DNA from 4 places in the Paenibacillus cucumis (ex Kampfer et al. 2016) genome. Region 2 is predicted to be linked to each of the others. Evidence: predicted binding sites of a transcription regulator. Region 2 holds the regulator's gene; each other region holds the start of a gene.

Evidence for each region. The regulator Rex, encoded in region 2, represses fermentation and respiration genes when NADH is low (regulators of the CRP and FNR family bind a similar motif). The targets are predictions, from matches to a motif close to TTGTGAAATATTTCACAA.
Region 1: the regulator Rex is predicted to act here: its motif matches at 1,581-1,598, upstream of H7T88_RS10895 (TIGR04053 family radical SAM/SPASM domain-containing protein).
Region 3: the regulator Rex is predicted to act here: its motif matches at 948-965, upstream of H7T88_RS28115 (formate/nitrite transporter family protein).
Region 4: the regulator Rex is predicted to act here: its motif matches at 1,961-1,978, upstream of pflB (formate C-acetyltransferase).

The regions. Positions count from the first base shown of each region.
Region 1 is NZ_JACLIC010000018.1:112,748-116,751, reverse strand. Features, by position in the region: gene hemG (protoporphyrinogen oxidase) at 1-305, opposite strand, end outside; gene H7T88_RS10895 (TIGR04053 family radical SAM/SPASM domain-containing protein) at 330-1,520, opposite strand; gene H7T88_RS10890 (cobalamin-independent methionine synthase II family protein) at 1,709-2,869, opposite strand; gene H7T88_RS10885 (winged helix-turn-helix domain-containing protein) at 3,017-4,004, opposite strand, start outside.
Region 2 is NZ_JACLIC010000014.1:67,791-71,794, reverse strand. Features, by position in the region: gene H7T88_RS09205 (hypothetical protein) at 1-316, opposite strand, end outside; gene H7T88_RS09200 (hypothetical protein) at 650-1,180, opposite strand; gene H7T88_RS09195 (amidohydrolase) at 1,225-2,532, opposite strand; gene H7T88_RS09190 (redox-sensing transcriptional repressor Rex) at 2,516-3,172, opposite strand; gene dinG (ATP-dependent DNA helicase DinG, 3'-5' exoribonuclease type) at 3,391-4,004, opposite strand, start outside.
Region 3 is NZ_JACLIC010000057.1:15,768-19,771, reverse strand. Features, by position in the region: gene H7T88_RS28120 (FAD-dependent oxidoreductase) at 1-794, shown strand, start outside; gene H7T88_RS28115 (formate/nitrite transporter family protein) at 1,052-1,909, shown strand; gene H7T88_RS28110 (molybdopterin-containing oxidoreductase family protein) at 2,377-4,004, shown strand, end outside.
Region 4 is NZ_JACLIC010000019.1:13,160-17,163, forward strand. Features, by position in the region: gene adhE (bifunctional acetaldehyde-CoA/alcohol dehydrogenase) at 1-1,006, shown strand, start outside; gene H7T88_RS28715 (hypothetical protein) at 1,652-1,780, shown strand; gene pflB (formate C-acetyltransferase) at 2,062-4,004, shown strand, end outside.

The DNA.
Region 1 (4,004 bases), on a different contig from region 2:
TAGGCGATATAGCTATGCGACACCCCTGGACGCGTACCAACGAGTTCTTCACCCATACCGAGCTCCTGCATAAGCTCAATGATGGAGGTTTTCCGTGCGAGAAAAGAATCGGGCCCCCGTTCGATCACGAATCCATCCCTTTTACCGGTGTGCACATGTCCACCGAATCGATCATTTTTTTCAACAATAATAAGTTCTGCTGCAACATCATTCGCTCTGCAAAACTGTTCGATATAATAAGCTGCGCTCAATCCGGTAATGCCACCGCCAGCGATGACAACTTGTTTCGTGCGTTGATTATCCATGCCACACTTCCCGCCATATAAACTTTAACGCAGCGCCGCCGGGATATAGGCACAGGAAGGATCACTGTCCATGTAATCTCCCGTCATTGCATACGCTCTTGCTCTGGAGCCACCACACATCGTTTTGTACTCGCAGACTGCACATTTTCCGTTCAATTTCGACTTATCCCGTAAGGTCTGCATCACCGGTGAATTCCGGTACACCTCAATTAGCGACTCATTCTTCACATTACCGCACACCACGGGCAAGAAACCGCTAGGATAGACGTCCCCCGTGTGACTGATAAACACAAACCCGTCCCCATCATTGACCCCTTGCGGTGCACGTCCCAGCATATCTTTGCGTTTGGCGAGACCCTTGGCAAGATCTGCATGATTTCCTGCGCTCTGCTCGGATTGAAGTTCTAAGCCTTGCTTGGAGTTCTGCTCTGAGGCCTGTTCTGCTCCTGCTGTCCGTTGCTGTATCATTACTCGTCTGTAGTGAGGCGCCTCCGTTGATTTCACACCGTAAGGCATCTCATGAGCAAGCTGCACCATCCACTTCATGACCTGTTCATGCTCTTCCGCTGTGATCATATCTTTCTCCTGAGCTCTGCCTGTCGGAATGAGGAAAAACAGACTCCACAGCACAACGCCCATCTCTTTCACCTTACGGCTGATGGCCTCCAGATCGTGGAGGTTATAACGGGAAACGGTCGTGTTGATTTGAATCGGAATGGCTGCTTCCTGCAAAAATCGAATGCCCCTCATCGTCATATCATAAGAACCTCTGGTTCCGCGAAAATGATCATGGATCTCGGCCGTTGACCCATCCAGACTAAACGCCCAGCGGGATAAACCGACTTCCTTCGCTTGCATAATTGCCGCTTGAGTGACCTTCGGGGTGGCACTAGGCGTCATGGACACGGGTAGCCCCTTCTCCCGAATCGCATACTCCGCCAGTTCAAACAGATCTGGCCGCATTAGCGGGTCACCCCCCGTGAAAACAAATAATGGTTGTTCCTGCATAGCGGCAATATCATCTATCAGCCTTTTTCCCTGTTCGGTGGTCAGTTGACGTGGATCAGCCCGATACTGGGCCTCTGCCCGGCAATGCACACATTTCAGCGCACATGCCCGGGTCACTTCCCAGATCACGATGAACGGATATTGGGTATAATCACGTGGCTTCATCTGCGGCCTTAACTGCTGCATTTGCCCCTTGATCTGTGGCATCGTCATCCATTCTCCCCCTATCTACATGCCATTAAGTGTAGAGCAGATGTCGGGTCAGGAAAGTGAGAAGAATCACAAAACGGACATAACGATCACACGGCAACGAATCAGTTAAAATAAAAAGGCGACCTCTCCCGAATCCTGCTCGGAAAAGATCGCCCTATGAAAATATCTATATGTTATAGAAATTAGTTGCCCCAGTATTGCTTCGCAATTTGCTGACCCTGATGAATCTTCGCCCACTGCTGGGCTTCGCTCAGTTCGTTCCCGCCATCACAGGAGGCAAAACCACATTGGTGAGACAGCAGTAGCCTATCTTTGTCAATGATCTTGGAGGCTTCGTCCAGCAGACGAACCACGCGCTCCTCATCATCGAGCGTACTTGTTTTGGAGGACAGCAGACCCAATACAATTTCTGTATCCGGTCTGTCTTTGAACACTTCCAGCGCTTCGATGGAACCCGCACGATCATCATCCCACTCCAGGAAGAAACGATCATACTTCAATTGCTTCAGGAACAGATTCGCAATCTTCACATACGATCCGCCGCCCATGTTACGGGAGTCATAGTTGCCGCGGCAGTTATGTGTCCACATTTTCAGACCCAGACTATGACCGAAGTCAATGACCGTATTGTTGATATCAATAAACTCCGTGGCGAGACCCTGTACGTCCTCTTGATTGATATGCTCTCCGGTAAAAGGCGAGTTCGGATTGTCATCGGCAAACAGCTCCCAGAGACAGTCATCCATTTGCAGAATTTTACCACCCGCAGTTGCAAACTCCTGCACAAATTCCTTATAAGCACTTACCAAGCCGGCTTTCAGCTCCTGTGTATTCTGGTATACGGCATCCTTGCCCCCAATGTTGTCCGACCACGATAATTCACCGAAAATATGGGACGGCGATGGAATGCAAAGTTTGGTCTGCTGGTCACCCGCTTGGTCTTGTAACTGCTTGAACAGTTGAATGAAATGATGATTCTTGCCGCTCAGTTGCCCCGTAATACGCAGCCCGATATCTTTACGTGTTTCATATTTAGAAGTGCCGTCCACATCCCGGAAAAAGTACCCATGATCCGCAATATACCGCTCCACTCCGCCAAATCCCCACACAAAGTCGAGATGCCACATCGATTTGGAGAATTCGCCGTCCGTGATAACAGACAAGTCGTTCTCGATCTCTTTTTGGATCACTTGTTCAATCGCTTTCGTCTCACATTGCTGGTATCCTTGAAAGTTTTCATAGAATGGATACTGGATATCATCCCGGTGTTCAATCTGTGTTTTATATGTCAGCAGCTCTTCCGGCCGCAATAAACTGCCTACGATCTGGAACTTGTCAGTCATGTAAATAACCCCCTCGTTGTATATGATTATCATATCACGCGGAGAGGGGTTAGAAGAGATACCAAAAAAGTATGACTGGTTATAGTTTCAAGCTATAACAACTGGGGAACAAACACATGTATGCTCTTCAATTTTGATGTTTAGTTTTTAGTCTTTTCCCTCTATTGAAATCGTCTCACAGTCATTGAATATTGCAAACCGCTCGAAACATTCCTTCACCACGGCTACAAGTTCTTCGGTTGGCTGCATGTCTTTTTCGTACCAGACATGTTTAACAACAAGCCTTCCAGATTTCCGTTCCACGATAATCTCGGCTCTCCCAATGAACCGGTCTCCATACAGTAAAGGCAACACATAATAACCAAATTTCCGTTTGAGAGCTGGCGTATAGATCTCCCATTTATAGTCGAACTCAAACAATGCATAAATAAGCTTTCTATCCCACATTAAATTATCCAGTGGAGCAATTAATTCGCAACGCTCTTGTAACTCCGGATTTTGCAGTATGTGTTCAATCATAGGTAAGTCTTCTGTCCGGCAGTATAAACGTTCCTTGAGTTGTTCTACCTCAACAGCAATAATGCGATCTTCCAGCAATAGCTCATGAAAAGCCCTGTTCCGCTGCTCTGTCTTTAACCCCCATATATTAAGCCAGGCATCGGATGCACGATTCCACAGTAAACCAACCGCACCGATTCGGCGCAATACTCTCCACTTGTGATGATCTAATTCGTTCAATAACGGTTCCGGAGCGTGCAATAAATCAGATTGTATGTGCTTCTCAGCCAGATCATAATATTTACGTGTTCCTTTTTTATGATGGATAACCAGTTCACCTGTCGAATACATCTGCTCCAACACCGAGCGCGAAACATTGTTCCCACTACTCCAGTGAATGGCTGAACGCCAAGTGAAATCTCCTTCTAGTTGCAATGCATTTAATTCATTCGAACTTACCGGACCAACTTGCTGTATATAATCCCGTACTTGCCTTGTGAGCGTCTCCATCTGGGGATAGCTTTCGGCATGCTGTCTGGCCGCTTGTCTGTACCGTTCGAAATAAGGCCAGTCCTCAATAGATATTATAGCGAGATTCTTATCGGGATAATCCATCAGTAATCGATCTTCATACAAT
Region 2 (4,004 bases):
CCCACCAGTTTTCAAGCGCCTCATTGGAGTGGTCTACGACATCCAGTTTGAGCGCTCGGGAGCCGATCAGGTTCTGTCCTTCTCTATGAATATATTGCACCAGTCTACCTAAATCTACATTTGGCTTTAAATCAAGTTTCATTTGTACATCATTGCGGTTAATAGTTAACTGAACGCTATTAACACCTTCGTACTGAGTAACCATCTTTTCAATCGGACTCTGTACGGCTACTTGACGGTATATGAACCAACCTCCAAACAACAGGACGGCAGAAACTACGGCGGTCAGAACAATAGGCAATACTTTCAGCTTCAAATGAATTACCCCTCCCAAAATGAGCCCGTCCTTAATCTACAGGCTTGTATATTTAGCTGTACATCATGTCTGCAACGTTTATTGCAGATTTATTTGCGTTGTTCGTTAACTCCAGTACATATCTGAGTATATCACATCGTATATACAATTTCGAAGGCGAAAATATGAATAAATTAATAATTTTAACTATTTCATTTGATGTTCAATGGTTGGAATGCCAAAAAACCGGTTCAGTCGGTATCCCGTCTGCCGGTTTTTTGGCTTATTGTTATGTGCAACTATCTATGAATTGACCGTTCTATTCATCATCATAGTAGAAGAAGAAGTATGAAGTTAGCTGTTCGGTAAAGTATATACCAGATCGACTTGTTCTCCGTTGCTAAATCGGTAAAAGCGATAATAGTTATGCGTATCATCGTTATAGTACACTTGCCACACATAGATATTGTTCACAACACCTGGCATGATCCGTTTGATCTCACCGCCTGGAACATCTGAGCTGAAACGGTTGCGAATCTGCGTTTCGGACATCCCGTTCTGCAATAACTCACTGTGCACACCTGCCGCGCCTTGTACAGGCTGATTATTATTATCAAACTTGACCCAGACCATAATGTCCTGATTATCTTTGTTTTTAGCTGTCATCGTCCAGTATATGTTGTCAGCGCCACTCTTTTCGCCCCACACGTACTTCCGCAGTTCATCAGGTGCTGTAATGCCCAGCTGGTTCTGTGCCGATTCAATCGCCAATGCTTCTTCCTGCCGCTGATCCTGCGTGACATAGACGTAATATCGCTGAAGCCCAATCAAGATCAGAACGAGAATGAGCAGCGATATCCATATCCACTTCTTTTTTTTCTTCAAGAGTTGAACTTCCTTTCCCTAAAAGTGCGCATTGAAGTTGCCTCTTAACGCGCAAGCAATTGATCAAAGGCCAACTGGGATTCCCGCAAAATGCGCTCTTCATCCAGTGTTAAACATTCACCATGTTTTACGACTTGTTTGCCATCTACCCATACATGTTCCACATCTTTCGCCGAAGCCGAGTAAATTGCATGTGAAATCAAATCCGTGTGTGGATAGAAGTGAGCCTGTTCAATGTTGAGTGCAATAAAATCAGCCTTTTTACCAACTTTCAAAACTCCAGTATCGTTCAGGAAGATGGACTTCGCACCGTAAGCTGTTCCAAGAAGCAACGCTTCCCCGGCAGGTACGGCGGTAGGATCACCGGATACTCCTTTATGAATTAAAGCTGCAAGTCTCATTTCCTCAAACATATCGAGATTGTTGTTGCTTGCCGGTCCGTCTGTTCCTAAAGATACAGTAACTCCTGCTTTCAACAAAGCGGGAACACGAGCTACACCCGATGCAAGCTTCAAATTACTACCCGGATTATGGGATACAGCGACATCATGACGTGCCAAGATCTCGATCTCTTCATCGTTGAGATGCACAGCATGCGCTACGAGTGAAGGACGTGAGAAAAAGCCATGCTTCTCCAAATGTGCCACTGGACGCATGCCATAATCTGATACATTCTGCTCCACTTCACGAAGCGTCTCTGACATGTGCGTATGGAGAGGCAGGTTTAGATCATGCGCAACTTGAACAAGCTTCTCTATGTAATCTGGAGGGCATGTGTAAGGCGCGTGCGGAGAGATTACGGTTGTGATGCGTCCATCCGCCTGTCCATTCCATTCACGCGCAAACGCAGCGGACTCTTCGAGCTTTCGCATCTGCTCTTCTTCGGAGCACAGTCCAATGACACCGCGAGCCAGCGCAGCTCTTGCTCCTGACTGTTCAACCACTTTTGCTACCTGATCCATGTGGTCATACATGTCCAGGAAAGCTGTTGTTCCGCCTTTTAACATCTCAAGCACCGAAAGGGATGCTCCCCAATACACGTCCTCAGAAGTCATTTTGGCTTCCATTGGCCACATTTTTTCTTGTAACCACACTTGCAATGCCAGGTCATCACCATGACCTCGAAGCAGAGACATTGCCGCATGACCATGCGTATTGATCAGACCCGGCAGGAAGAGCAGTCCTTTTCCATCCACTTTAGGCAGGTTCTCGTCACCATCCGGAAGCGTCTCACCAATATGCACAATCTTGTCATTTTCAACGACCATATACCCTTGAATCACAGTCCAATTGGCACCTTCATTTACAGCAAATTTACCATTTTGGATTACCCATTTATTCGTTGTTGTCATCAAGCTCATCTTCCTTCCCGTTCTCCAAATAATAAGCCAAACTGAGCAAATCCGTTGTAAAGTCCGCATGATGAATCCGCACATGTGAAGGCGTCTTTAGAATCGTCGGCGCAAAATTCAGAATCGCCTCAATACCCGATTCAATCAGTTGATCGGCAACATTCTGAGCTTCCGTGTCCGGCACCGTGATGATCCCGATACGGATGTTATCTTTCTGAACCGCTTCTGTAAGTTCTTCCATAGGTTTGACCGTCAGGCTATTAATATTACTGCCAATCTTAGGCCCAAACGCATCAAAAATAGCGACAATTTTCATATTGTCCTTCAAATAAGCATTATAATTCGATAAGGCATGTCCGAGATTACCGGCCCCTACCAGAGCCACATTAATTTGCTGATCAATTTTCAAAATGTGACGAATCTTCTCGATCAGGTAAGACACATCATACCCGATTCCTTTACGACCAAAATCACCGAAATAAGCTAAATCTTTACGGATTTGAGCTGGATTCAAATCCAGTCGCTGTCCTAGCTCCTGCGAGGAAACCGTTGTCACCTCACGCTGAACCAACTCGTTTAAATAACGCAAATATACAGGCAGACGCCGTACTACCGCTTCTGATATTTTATCCGATTTCATCCTTGCTCCCCCTTACCATCGCCACGATTAAATAAATATTGAAAAGATGAGCATTCTGTATACATGCAATATCCATGCATGATGTCCTCATACAGAATGCCCGAATTATTAGGAATATAAGTTCATTAAAGCGCTGCCCTGTTCGAACTTTGTGAAGTCTTCTTCAAAGTTTAACGCCATGGTGAAGTCCAATGCAATGTTATAGCTTTACATCGTAATTATTTTTGAGTTTCTGCAGGTCGATCTAACCATTCAGCAATACGGGGAACCATCTGTTCTGTCAGCATATGCTCCATCTTTGGTCCAGGTAGCGAATACAGGAAGTACTTGCCGTAATAAGCTTCAATTACACGCGTATCATACACAATGACGATTCCGCGATCTTTGCCTGTCCGAACAAGCCTGCCGAACCCCTGCTTGAAGCGAATGACTGCCTGTGGCACAGAAAGCTTCATAAATGGATTTTTCTTCTGCTCTTGTAACAGTTCACTCTTCGCTTCCAGAAGCGGATGGTTAGGCGGCTGGAAAGGCAGTCTCACAATCGCAAGACAGGTCAGCGCTTCACCCGGAATATCGACGCCCTCCCAGAAGCTACTCGTACCCAGCAGGACTGCTGCTTTGGCATCCTGGAAGCGTCGGGTCAACTTCGAACGATTCCCGCTGTCAACACCTTGCCCCAGTAGCGAGATGTCATTCCCGGACAAAGCCTCTTTCAGTGGTTCATAGACTTGTCGAAGCATTTTATAAGAGGTAAACAGCACCATCATACGTCCTTGAGTTGCAATCGCCGTCTCAGCAAGAGAGTGCACCAGCATCTGTACAAAGTGCGCGT
Region 3 (4,004 bases), on a different contig from region 2:
AATTTACAGATGGAATTGAAGATACGCTCACGAATAAAGGCATTAAACTGGCTCTCGGTCAAACCGTACAGAAATTTACGGGCGAGAACGGCAAAGTAACCAAAGTCATCACATCCAAAGGGGAGTTTGAGACTGACTTGGTCATTCTCTGCATCGGATTCCGCCCGAATACAGAGCTGCTTAAAGGCCAAGTGGATATGTTGCCAAACGGTGCAATTATCGTCGATAAATATATGCAAACTAGTCAGGAAGATGTATTTGCTGCAGGTGACAGCTGTGCGATCCACTACAATCCAACCGGCAAAGCGGCTTACATTCCACTAGCAACAAACGCCGTGCGGATGGGTACACTCGTAGCGAGAAACCTGGTTCGTCCAACGACACCTTATATGGGAACACAGGGCACATCGGGCATCAAAATTTATGAGCAAAATATTGCAGGAACAGGAATGACCGAGATGTCTGCTAAAGAAGAGGGGCTTGTTGTCGAATCGGTTGTTCTGGAAGACAGCTACCGTCCTGAATTCATGCCAACGGCTGAGAAACTGTTGCTTAAAGTGGTTTATGAACAAGCGACTCGCCGGATTGTCGGTGCACAGGTAATGTCACAAGTGGATCTGACGCAGTCGATCAATACGATCTCGGTTTGTATTCAGAACAACATGACGGTGGATGAGCTGGCGTTTATCGACTTCTTCTTCCAACCGCACTACAACAAACCTTGGAACTTCCTGAACACAGCAGGTCTGCAAGCCCTGCCTCCGGTAGAGGTTAAAGCGCCAGCGCTGGTGTAAGTCGGTGAGGTGAGTCATGAATGTAGGCGGCTAGCAACGATATTAAAATTGGGTACATCATAAAATAAAGACAGAAGGAAGGCTGGCGATCATATCGTCAGTCTTCTTTTTTTGTCGTCTAAGTAGCAAATTGAATCATCTTCTTAGATTACTTTGTGATTATTTGCACAAAGTTTTCGACAAGGTCGAGATACAATAAAACCATAGATGAATTCAATGATTTGCGAACGGATAGAAGACAAAGGAGAGGATGACATATGGCGACCAAAACACCTCTGGAGGTTGCACGATATACGGCGCAGGCTGGTGTTAAGAAAGCACAGAATCCGGTTTCTTCTGTGCTGATTCTTGGTTTCCTGGCGGGAGCCTTTATTGCGCTTGGGTTTCTGCTCGATATTCGCGTAATTGCATCTGCACCAGCGGAGTGGGGGAGCATTGCAACGTTTATCGGAGCGGCGGTGTTCCCGGTAGGTCTGATTCTGGTCTTGATTGGTGGTGGAGAACTGTTAACGGGCAATATGATGGCTGTACCGCTCGCTGCAATCACACGTAAAATCTCTCCAGCCAGCATGTTGAAGAACCTGCTACTTGTGACCGTGGGTAATCTGCTCGGTGCATTGTTTGTGGCCTTTTTCTTTGGTCATGTGCTTGGGCTCACCGCAGAGGGTGTATACCTGAGCAAAGTGGTTGATATGGCAGGACACAAATTGCATGACAGCTTCCTGCAGGCTTTTATCTCAGGCATAGGCTGTAACTGGCTGGTAGCGCTGGCTGTCTGGCTGTCTTATGCATCCGATACGATGAGCGGTAAAATTCTGGGCATTTGGTTTCCAACGATGGCGTTTGTGGCTATCGGATTTCAGCACGTTGTGGCCAACATGTTTCTGATTCCAGCGGCGATCTTTGAGGGGCACTTTTCCTGGGGCCAGTACGTCATGAATTTTATTCCGGTTTGGCTAGGTAATCTGACGGGTGGAGCGTTGTTCGTAGCGGCTGCGTATTGGATGGTATATCTGCGTAAAACAGAGCCAGCGGCCAAGCCGGAGACGGTTGTTCCTGCTATGGTTTCTTCAGTGGAAGCAGAAGGCAGAGCGATGTGGAGTAAACAGGCGTAATTTATGGGAGAGTCGACACTTAGGAGCATTGTAGCATCATATTTGTAAGAATACGGAATAACGAAGTGAGATGGTGCATCTCATCGCTTCACGACAGGGTTGATCGTGGGGAGATGGGAGGTGGCCATCTTTTTTTTGCCCAAAATTAAATTCGCCATGACAAGGTTCGGGGGAACGAAACCTGAGCATGGCGAATTTCGGGAGTGGTCCATGATATGGCATGAGGAGGAAGTGGGGAAACACCAGCCTAATGCCTTGTTCTTAATTTACCCTAGGGTTCAGAGAATGAATCATAGGCAGAAAACTTTTTTCGAAATTAAAATTTTTGAATGGAATGACCAGTTTGCACTCATAACATGCTACCCAGCAATGATGAAGATTTGGCCGATTTATTCTGTTCTCTTTACGTTATAACACTGAACGGGATATGATATAGGGATAGCTATTGAAAGAGGGGGAGCCCAATGATGATTGAACAGGAGAATGGTGTATTTCCAGCGGTATGCCCGCTCGATTGTCCAGACACATGTGGTCTGCTATTACATAAAGAAAACGGTAAAATTACGAAGGTCACCGGTAATCCGGATCACCCGATTACGAAGGGTGCAATCTGTAATAAAGTTCGAAATATGACGGAGCGGGTGTATCATCCCGAGCGACTTCAATATCCGATGCGACGTGTCGGCGCCAAAGGTGAAGGCAAGTTCGAGCGTATCAGTTGGGACGAAGCGATTCAGGAAATCACAGGAAAGTTCAAAGACTTGTCTGCAACGTATGGACCTGAGAGCATTCTACCTTATAGTTTTTACGGTAATATGGGTGTGCTAGGTGTCGACGGCATGGATCGGCGTTTCTTCAATGCGCTTGGCGCAAGCGTGCTGGAGCAGACGATATGTAATGCTGCCGGTAACACAGGCTGGAAATATACGATGGGAGCCAACCACGGCACGTTGCCTGAGGATACAGAGCATGCAGATCTGATTGTGGTGTGGGGTGGGAACATTGTCAGCACCAATATGCATCAGGTTGTACTGGCGGAGAAGGCTCGTAAGAACGGTGCCAAAATCGTTGTCATTGACGTTCACCGAAATCGTACGGCACAATGGGCGGACTGGTTCATCCCGCTCTATCCGGGTACGGACAGTGCGCTGGCACTGGGAATGATGCATGTGCTGTTTGAGCAAGGACTGACGAATGAAGCATTTATGCAAAAATATACCGTGGGACACGAAGCACTACGCGAGCATGTCCGTAGTTACACACCGGAGCGCGTAGCACGCATTACAGGCGTGCCGGAAGAAACGATCGTAGAGCTGGCACAGCTCTACGGAAGAGCGCAGGCCGCTCATATTCACATTGGCAATGGCTTGCAGCACCATGACAATGGGGGCATGAACGTGCGCAGCATCGCCTGCTTGCCTGCAATTACAGGGCAGTGGCTGAAGCGCGGCGGCGGTGCAGTTCGCACGAACAGCTACGGGAGCACCAACGGTGACGCGTTGGAGCGGCCTGACCTAAGGCAAAATGCCAATCCGCGGGTCGTAAACATGAACCGGATTGGCGAAGCATTGCTGGAGGCGGAGCAGCCGATCCGGGCTATGTTAGTTTACTGCAGCAATCCACTGGTGGTAGCACCGGATACGGAACGAGTGGAGCGAGGTTTTGCACGGGAAGATCTGTTTACTGTGGTTCATGACCTGTTCATGACGGATACGGCAAAATATGCAGATATTGTGCTGCCGGCAACGTCTTCTTTTGAAGCAACAGACCTGTACCTGTCCTACTGGCACCAATATGTCCAGTTACAAGAGCCGGTGATCGCACCAATCGGCGAGAGTAAAAGCAATGTGGAGCTGTTCTCGTTACTTGGCCAAGCCATGGGTTATGATGCGGACATCTTTGGTGAGAAGCCGGAGCAGATGATTGAGAATGCACTTCAGGGCACGGAGAACCCTTATATGAATGGGATTACACTGGATCGTCTGAAGCAACAGCGGTTTGTGAAGCTGGACATGTCGGCTCATGAATCTTTCCTGGAACATTTGCCTACGCCATCAGGCAAGATTGAATTATACTCCGAGCAGATGCAGCAGAA
Region 4 (4,004 bases), on a different contig from region 2:
AGCCATGATGGAACGCTTCCAGCCAGACTGTATTATCGCACTCGGTGGCGGGTCACCAATGGATGCTGCCAAAGCGATGTGGTTGTTCTATGAATATCCTGACACAGAGTTCAACAACCTGAAACAAAAATTTATGGATATCCGTAAACGGATTTACAAATACCCAAGACTCGGATCGAAAGCAAAATTTGTAGCCATCCCGACAACATCGGGTACAGGTTCGGAAGTTACATCGTTTGCGGTTATTACAGATAAAGAGCATGGTAATACCAAGTATCCGCTGGCTGACTATGAATTGACACCAGATGTGGCGATTGTAGACCCTGAGTTCGTATACAGTTTGCCAAAAACGGCAGTAGCCGACACCGGTATGGACGTATTGACACATGCGATTGAAGCGTACGTATCTGTTATGGCGAATGACTATACAGATGGTCTGGCAATCAAAGCCATCCAACTGGTGTTCCAATACCTGGAGCAATCGTCACTGCAAGGTGACAAACTGGCACGCGAGAAAATGCATAATGCTTCCACGATTGCTGGTATGGCTTTTGCCAACGCGTTCCTGGGCATTAACCACAGCTTGGCGCATAAATGGGGAGGTCAATATCACACCGCACACGGACGCACCAATGCTATCCTATTACCACACGTTATTCGTTACAATGCGAAAAAACCGACGAAATTTGCATCGTTCCCGAAATATTCGCACTTTGTGGCAGATGAGCGGTACGCCGAAATCGCACGTATTCTCGGATTACCAGCACGCACAACCGAAGAAGGCGTGAACAGCTTGATTAAAGCCATCCGTGATCTGAACAAAAAACTGGGCATCGAGGAATCGTTCCAGGAAATCGGATTTGACGCGAAAGACTTCGAATCGCGTGTAGACTACTTGGCAGATCGTGCCTTCGAAGACCAATGTACAACAGCGAATCCAAAACTGCCGCTGGTCACTGAACTTGCCGATGTGTATCGCAACGCTTTCTATGGCAAATTTGAATAACAAGCAACATAAATTACAACTTAGCACTTCAAGTTAAAGCAATTGATTCAGGGGTTCTCCACATTGGGGAGCCCCGATTGCTGTATAGTTGCATAGCCGAAGGAAAGAACGGAGAGATAGGAAAGGAGGTGAGGCAAAGAGGGCAGAGAAACGAGAAACGAAGCCCTCATTTATCAGTCCGCTAGACAGGTCTTGTGCAAGGTCGAAGCGGACCGTCCACAGGCACAGTGTAGACTAAGTTATCGCAGAGAGTCAAAATGGGCAGAAAAACGGAGAGGCGGAGCGTCCGTTTTTCAGGAGCGATCTAGTCTCATGCATGAACGAGGTCACACGAACAACGTACCAGTAGAGTTGTAGCAAAGTGATACCCGCGTAAGCAGTAGAAAAAGGATGGGCAGAAAAACGGAGAAGCGAAGCGTCCGTTTTTTAGGAGCGATCTAGTCCCATGAATGAACGAGGTCACACGAAGAACGTACCAGTAGAGTTGTAGCAAATTGATACCCGCGTAAGCAGCACAAAAATGGGCAGAAAAACGGAGAAGCGAAGCGTCCGTTTTTCAGGAACCTATATCATGCCCTTGGTTGCTCCGAGCATAGCGGAGCAATGGTTCCCCAAAATGCTAGGAACAAAGGGGGAGGTGGCTGTTTGCACAGAGAGGTTCACACGATAACGGAGCGGGCAGGACAGACGGAAGAAGCGAAGCGTTCGCATTTATCACCGGATTTTCACTTTGGAAAAGTGAATCGAAAAAATCCGGGGATAACGGCGATCTGAAGTTGTTCTGCCCGCGGAGTGGTCAAGTGTGAACAACCGTGGCGCAGTGCAATAAGACAACATCCAAAGTTTGTGATAAAAATCACAGATGGTGTGACTTGCTCGACGTATACTGAAAATATAAGAAAAACATTCATTCTGCGGTTCCGGTTCCCCAGTAGAGAGAACGTGTTCCGGATCATGTGAAACAATTCACATAAATCGCGGCTTTGGACACATGATGATACGTCTATTGCAACAATATAATGTGTCCAGAAATCCAAAAAAGCGGAGGGATTACGATGTCGGTGATCGAAAAAGATGTTAAACAACAAACAGGCTGGAGAAACTTTACCAAAGGAACATGGACCAAGACGGTTAATGTGAATGATTTTCTGGAACATAACCTTTCCCCATATTATGGCGATGAGGCGTTCCTTGCAGGTGCAACCCAGAATACCAAAGAATTGTGGGATATTGTATCCGACCTGACCAAAAAAGAACGGGATAACGGTGGTGTGCTTGACGTTGATGTGAATACGCCTGCAACAATTACTTCCCACCAACCGGGATATTTGGATCAAAGCAAAGAGCAGATTGTCGGAGTTCAAACAGACGCTCCGTTCAAACGTTCCATTCAGCCATTCGGCGGAATTCGCATGATGATTGATGCTTGTGAAGCATACGGGTTCGAAATGCCACAAGGTGTCATTGATATATTTACAAACATTCGTAAAACGCATAACCAAGGTGTATTCGATGCTTACACTTCCGAGATGCGTGCAGCACGTAAAGCGGGTATTATCACAGGTTTGCCGGATGCTTACGGTCGTGGCCGGATCATCGGTGACTATCGCCGGGTAGCTTTGTACGGAGTAGACTTCCTGATTCGTAATAAAAAAGGTGAGCTCAATGCACTTGAAGTTGATGTTATTGATGAAGATGTCATTCGTTTGCGCGAAGAGTTGTCCGAACAGATTCGTGCACTGCAAGAACTGAAACAACTGGGCGAGATGCATGGCTTCGATATTTCATTACCAGCAACAACGGCTAAAGAAGCATTCCAATGGTTGTACTTCGGCTACCTTGCAGCGATCAAAGAACAGAACGGTGCTGCAATGTCCCTTGGACGTGTATCTTCATTCCTGGATATCTACATTGAACGTGATTTGCAAGAAGGTATTCTGACAGAAGAACAGGCTCAAGAACTGGTTGACCACTTTGTCATGAAACTGCGGATTGTTAAATTCCTGCGCACGCCGGATTACAACGAATTGTTCAGTGGTGACCCAACATGGGTAACAGAGTCTATCGGCGGGATGTCCGTCAACGGCGAGACACGTGTAACCAAAAACAGCTTCCGTTTCCTGCACACACTGCACAACCTGGGACCTGCTCCGGAGCCGAACTTGACTGTTCTGTGGTCCACGAAGTTACCTGAAGCTTTCAAAGATTATTGCAGTAAAGTATCGATCGAAACCAGTTCCATCCAGTATGAAAATGATGATCTGATGCGTCCAATCTATGGCGATGATTATGGTATTGCCTGCTGTGTATCTGCAATGAAGATCGGTAAACAAATGCAGTTCTTCGGCGCACGGGCCAACTTGGCGAAAGCATTACTGTATGCGATCAACGGTGGACGTGACGAAAAATCGGGAGCACAGGTTGGTCCGGAGTATCCTGCTATTACAAGTGAGGTACTGGATTATAATGAAGTGATGAAACGCTTCAAACCGATGATGGAGTGGCTCGCTAAACTGTACATGAACACTCTTAACGTCATCCACTACATGCATGATAAATACAGCTACGAGCGGATTGAAATGGCGCTCCATGACCGTGACATTCTACGTACGATGGCTTGTGGTATCGCGGGACTGTCGGTAGCAGCGGACTCACTCAGTGCCATCAAATATGCCAAAGTTAAACCGATTCGCAACGAACAAGGCATTGCCGTTGATTTTGAAATTGAAGGTGAATTCCCTTGTTACGGCAACAACGATGACAGTGTAGATAGCATTGCTGTAGAGCTGGTAGAAAGCTTCATGAGCATGATTCGCAAGCACAAAGCCTATCGTAACGCAATGCCAACGCAATCTGTACTGACCATCACTTCCAACGTGGTGTATGGTAAGAAAACAGGAACAACACCGGATGGACGTAAAGCAGGCGAACCATTTGCACCAGGGGCGAACCCAATGCATGGACGGGATAAAAAAGGTGCACTGGCATCGCTCGGTTC